Linked DNA regions of Rhodobium gokarnense. The protein of the gene in region 1 interacts with the protein of each later gene in a pairwise test. Links are inferred from orthologs where the notes say so. Each region holds a gene or a part of one and is shown on either strand. Other genes may lie near its edges.

The links.
Region 2: the proteins of cysE (region 1) and cysK interact in binary tests that used the Escherichia coli proteins (3 or more experiments, as listed by UniProt). The link is inferred for Rhodobium gokarnense from one-to-one orthologs.

What each region holds. Positions count from the first base shown.
Region 1 is NZ_JAOQNS010000007.1:171,298-174,286, reverse strand. What follows is about bases 125-2,902. They hold cysE (serine O-acetyltransferase), read right to left. Parts: upstream 2,045-2,902; coding sequence 1,205-2,044; downstream 125-1,204. Other genes in these bases: M2319_RS13875 (enoyl-CoA hydratase), read left to right, coding at 2,192-2,902; M2319_RS13885 (DUF3126 family protein), read right to left, coding at 903-1,115; M2319_RS13890 (hypothetical protein), read left to right, coding at 181-891. Also shown: more of M2319_RS13875, read left to right, coding at 2,903-2,989.
Region 2 is NZ_JAOQNS010000019.1:2,201-5,181, forward strand. What follows is about bases 196-2,981. They hold cysK (cysteine synthase A), read right to left. Parts: upstream 2,192-2,981; coding sequence 1,199-2,191; downstream 196-1,198. Other genes in these bases: M2319_RS22275 (YbfB/YjiJ family MFS transporter), read right to left, coding at 196-1,113; dut (dUTP diphosphatase), read right to left, coding at 2,421-2,876; coaBC (bifunctional phosphopantothenoylcysteine decarboxylase/phosphopantothenate--cysteine ligase CoaBC), read right to left, coding at 2,873-2,981. Outside these bases: more of M2319_RS22275, read right to left, coding at 1-195.

The sequences.
Region 1 (2,989 bases):
GGCCGTACCGGACGCCCCGGATCGGCGCCTTTCCGCCAATCCTTAAGCGATCGTTAACCATAATGGGACAATCGTCGGGAAAATCATGATGCGGCCTGTGCCGTTTTGGAGCGTCTGGCCGGGGATTTTTTCGGCATCGGGACGGCCGAACCGGCCCGTCTCGCCGCAATCGGGGGCAACGTGACCACCGCCACAGCATCAGAACCGGCCTCTTCCCGCAGCGTCTGGCTGCCCGCCGCCGTCATCGCCGGCGTCGTCGCAGCCTTCATCGGCATTGCCAATTTCGCGGTCTACTGGCTCGGCGGCGAGGCCCAGATGGCCGGCTTCACCGCCGACCCGACGCCGGTGACCGTGGAGATCGCCGGCGAAAAACTCGCCATTCCGGGCAACATGATCCGCTTTGCCGACCAGCGCCAGGACGGCCGATGGGACCGGCTCGACCTCGTCGTCCACTGGCCGAGCCTTACCGGCTATTCGGCGAAGAACGCCAGCGCCTTCGACGACGTCACGCCGAACGCACCGCTCCTCTTCCTGGCGCTGCAGCCGCGCCGCGACCAGGTCGATTCCACGACCCGGCTCATCGGGCTCTACGCCCGGTTCTTTGAGGAAGGCGACAAGCCGGGGCCGGCAGGCCTCGTCTCGCGCGACCTGCAGCCCGGCTCCGGCTACGATTCCGAAGAGGTGTTCTTCGAGCCCGGCTCGACTGATCCGTTCTCGGCCCGCTGTTCCAAGACCGGCGAGCGGATCGTCCCGGTGACCTGCCTGCGCGCCATCCATATCGGCGAGGCGCTGGCGGTCTCCTACCGGTTCCGCAAGCCGATGCTGAAGGATTGGGCAAGGCTCGACCCGGCCATCCGGATGCTCATCGACAGGATGCGGATAAGAAAGTAGCGGCGGACGCCCTACTCCTCCAGGTCGAACTCCAGGATCGCCATCTGGAAGTTCCAGGACAGATCGCCGTCCTCCTCGTCGCGGAACAGGACGCCAATGAATTCGTCGCCGATATAGACCTCGGCGGAATCGTCCTTTTGCGGCCGCGCCCGCACGCCGATTTTCGGCAGTTCGAATTTTTTCCGCAGATAGGCTTCAAGCTTGGTGATTTCGTCGCGCTTCAATGCGCCGTCTCCCTGGTCTTTTGAAAAGAACGCCCCTTGGGACGGACGTATCGGTGAAACGATTGGCGCGAAGGCAAGGTTCCGGCGGTTCAGTCCGAATCGCCGGCCTCGTCGCGCTCGGCAAGGGTCTGGTCCATCATGATTGACGGCTCGGCGCAACCCGCCCGGCCGACGATTTTGGCAGGAACGCCAGCGACCGTCACAGCGGCAGGCACGTCGCGCAGGACCACGGAGCCCGCGGCAATCCGCGAGCAGCAGCCGATTTCGATGTTGCCGAGGATCTTGGCGCCGGCGCCGATCAGGACGCCCGTGCGGATCTTCGGATGCCGGTCACCGGTCTCCTTGCCGGTGCCGCCGAGCGTTACCCCTTGCAGGATCGACACCTCGTCCTCGATCACAGCCGTGCCGCCGACGACGAGGCCGGTGGCGTGGTCGAGGAAGATGCTGCGCCCGATCGGCACGGCCGGATGGATGTCGACCTGGAAAATCTCCGAGGACCGGCTCTGCAGGTAGAGCGCGAAGTCCTCGCGATTGTGCTTCCACAGCCAGTGGCCGAGCCGCTGGGTCTGCAGGGCATGGAAGCCCTTGAAGTAGAGCACCGGGTCGATATAGCGGTTGCAGGCCGGATCGCGGTCGAAGACGGCCGCGATGTCGACGCGGAACGCATCGCGCAGCGACGGATCGTCGCCAAGGGCGTCGTCATAGGCCGAGCGGATGTGGCTGGCCGGAACCGCACCGTGGTCGAGCCGGGCGGCAAGACGGGCGATGATCGCGTCCTCGAGCGTCGGATGGTTGAGGATGCTTTCATAGAGAAAGCCGGCAAGCTGCGGCTCGCGCCCGACGATCTCCTCGGCCTCTTCGCGAATCCGCGTCCAGACCGGATCGTGGGTGGCAAGCGTGTTCTCTATGCGGACATTTGGTTGCGCCATGGTCGACGGTCCCCGTTGGAATTTTCTTCCCCATAACATAGAGCTTTAAACAAAGCATACCATCACCGGCCCATCACATTAGATTGCGAAACCGCAATGGCGGGCGCGACGGGCCGGACCGGCACACGGAAGAACAGGGCAACGGAAATGACCGAGGACACAACGACGACGGCAACGGAAGCGGAAGAAAACGGCGAGGCCGAAGGGCGCATCGTCTGCCGGGTGGAGGCGCCGATCGGCTGGCTGATCGTCGACAACGCCCGCCGCCGCAACGCCGTGAACCTCGCCATGTGGCAGGCGATCCCGGACGCCGTGCGCACCCTGGAGGCCGACGACGACGTCCGCCTCATCGTCGTTGCCGGCGCCGGCGAGGCCGCCTTCGTCTCCGGCGCCGACATCTCCGAATTCGAGACCGTGCGGCGCGACGCCGACACCGCCCGCGCCTATGAGGAGGCCAATGCCGAGGCGTTCGCGGCGCTGCGCGAGGCAACGAAACCGACGCTCGCCATGATCCGCGGCTTCTGCTTCGGCGGCGGCGTCGGCCTTGCGGTCGCCACCGACATGCGCATCGCTTCTGATGATGCCCTGTTCTCGATCCCCGCCGGCCGGCTCGGCGTCGGCTACCCGCCCGATGCGGTTCGCGACGTCGTCAAGCTGACGGGCCCAGCCCGCGCCAAGGACCTGTTCTTCACCGCCCGCCGCGTTGGCCACGACGAGGCGCTGGCGATCGGCCTCGTGGAAGGCGTCTTTGCCGCCGCCGACCTGGAGGCCGGGACCCGCAAGCTCGCCGCCACCATCGCCGAAAACGCGCCGCTGACCCTGAAGGCGGCCAAGGCCGCCATCGACGCGGTGACGGCCGAGCCGGGCAGCGTCGACATGGCGGCGATCCGCGCCATGACCGACGCCTGCTTCGATAGCGCCGACTTTGCCGAAGGCCGCGCCGCC
Region 2 (2,981 bases), on another replicon or contig:
CACGAGGGCGGCGGAGGCGGCGGCAGACGGAATGAGGAAGCTGCCGGTGGCATCGAAGAGGGTGCCGGCAAAGGCCGGGCCGACGATCTGGCCGAGGCCGAAGGAGGCGGTCATCAGGGCCAGCATCCGTTCCGCATCGCCGCTGGAGAGCCGCCGTCCGGCGGAAATGCCGAGCGCGACGATGCCCATGAAGGTGCCGCCGAAGAGGATGGCGGCAATGAGGATCGCCGGCGGGGTCAGCACCGTGACGCTGACGATGACCGCCAGCGCCTCGATCAGGCAGGCCGCCGCGAAGGCGGCAAGGTCGCCGATCCGTCTCGCCACCATGCTCCAGATGGCGATGGAGGGCGCGGCCGCGAGTCCGACGACGAGCCAGATCGCCGGCTCCAGCGGCGCGATGTCGGGCGCATCGCGGACGATGGCGACGAGGAAGGTCGCGGTGATGACGTAGCCGAAGCCGTAGAGCCCGTAGGCGGCAATGAGGATGGAAAGTCCCGGGTTGCACCCGCCGTCGCGCCTGACCGGGGCCGACGGCGCCGTTTTTCGCTCCGGGATGAGGAAGGCAACGGCGACGAGGGCGACGGCGGTGACGGCAGCGCTCGCCCACCAAAGGGCCTGCCAGTCGGCGCCCCCGACCACCATTAGCGCCATCAGCGCGGCCGATCCGGCAATGCCGAGGCCGACACCGGCAAAATGCACGGAGGCGAGCCCGGCGCGGCCGGCCCGCGCAAGGCGGTCGAGGACGAGGGCGGAGGAATAGACCAGCACGAAGGCACTGGCGACGCCGCCGACAAAGCGCAGGATGAGGAAGGCGGCGAGCGACTCGGTGACGCCCATCAGGCCGGTGGTGACGGCGCTGAGGGCGAGGCCGCCGAGGAACCAGCCGCGCCGCGAACCCTTGATGATCGGCGTTGCGGCAAGCAGCGCGCCGAGGAGATAGCCGGCATAGTTGGAGGAGGCGACGAGGCCCGCCGCGCTCTTGGAGAGCCCGAGGGCGGAGACCATAACCGGCAGGATCGGCGTATAGACGAAACGGCCAACGCCCATTGCGGCCGCCAGCGCGATGAGCCCGCCGATGGCGAGCCTCAGGGGGTGGTTACGATCTTCGGTCACTCCGAAGCATTGCCGCGGCGCCGACGGCCGATCAAGCAGATTCAACCGCCGGCGCTATCGCAATCGTACTTCGCGCTTCCCGCGACTACTCCTCCAGCCCGTCGAAGAGGGCCGTGGAAAGATAACGCTCGGCAAAGGACGGGATGATGAGGACGATGTTCTTGCCCGCCATTTCCGGCCGCGAGCCGACGCGGATGGCGGCCGCGATCGCCGCACCGGAGGAGATGCCGACCGGAATGCCTTCCACTGCCGCGGCCTGGCGGGCGAAATGGAACGCATCGTCGTTGGAGACGGTGACGACCTCGTCATAGACCGAGGTGTCGAGCACACCCGGCACGAAGCCGGCGCCGATGCCCTGGATCTTGTGCGGACCGGGATTGCCGCCGCTGAGGATCGGGCTGTCGGCCGGTTCCACGGCGACGACGCGCACGTCGGGCTTGCGCTGTTTGAGCACCTGGCCGACGCCGGTGATGGTGCCGCCGGTGCCGATGCCGGAGACGAAGGCGTCGACGGCGCCGCCGGTGTCGGTCCAGATTTCCTCGGCCGTCGTGGCGCGGTGGATCGCCGGGTTGGCCGGGTTCTCGAACTGTTGCGGGATGACGGCGTCGGGGATTTCCTTGACCAGTTCCTCGGCCTTGGCGACGGCGCCCTTCATGCCCTTCGGGCCTTCCGTGAGGATCAGCTCGGCGCCGAGCAGCCGCAGCATCTTGCGGCGCTCGATCGACATTGTCTCCGGCATGACGAGGATCAGCCGGTAGCCGCGGGCGGCCGCGACGAAGGCGAGCGCGATGCCGGTATTGCCGGAGGTCGGCTCGACCAGCGTCGTCTTGCCCGGCGTGATCTTGCCGTCGGCCTCCATGGCGTCGATCATCGCCGCGCCGATGCGGTCCTTGACGCTGGCGATCGGGTTGAAGAACTCCAGCTTGGCAAGGAGGTTGGCCTTGACGCCGGCGGCCTTGGCCAGCCGGTCGAGGCGGACCAGCGGGGTGTCGCCGATGGTCTCGATGATGGAGGAATAGATCCGTCCGCGGCCGGGCGCGGGGGCATCTTCGGTCTTAAGGGCAGCGGCATTGCTCATGGTCTGACCTTTCTGAAAAAGCGAGCTGGAAGAAGTCCGGCGGCGCCGCATGTGAGGAGCGGCCGGCACGCCGGTGCGTTGGCGGGAATTTTAGCGAAAGGTTGCGAACGGAGCGAGGGCGACGCGCGGACTGTATACGCCTATTTGGGGCAATCTGTTCTGAAATTTTGACTAGGGCTAGAATCGTTTTGCGCCGTAGCGCCGGAAAACCCTGCTGCAGCGCAAAATTTCAGTCGCGGCCCGTGGAGCCGAAGCCGCCGGCGCCGCGCACTGTGGCCTCCAGATCCAGGGCCGGCTGAAAGTCCGCCTGCAGCACCGGCGCCAGCACCATCTGGGCAATGCGCTCGCCGCGGCGGATGGTGAAGGGGGCCTCGCCGTGATTGATCAGGATCACGCCGATCTCGCCGCGATAGTCCGCATCGATGGTGCCGGGGGAATTGAGGACGGTGACGCCGTGCTTCAGGGCAAGGCCGGAGCGCGGCCGCACCTGCGCCTCCGTGCCCGAGGGGAGGGCAATGGCGATGCCGGTGGGGATCAGGGCGCGGGCGCCGGGGGCGAGCGTCACAGGCGCGTCCTCGGCAACGGCGGCAAGGAGGTCGAGGCCGGCGGCGTCCGCGCTCTGATAGGCCGGCAGCGGCAGGCCGGCGCCGTGCGGGAGCTGTTTGACGGAAACGCGCGCGGTCACGATGCGTCGGCCTTCGAAAGAGCCTCGGCGATCGCGGCCACGAGCCGGGCCGCGACGTCGCCCTTGGAGAGCGTCGGCCAGTCCTCGACGCCGTCCGCCCGGACG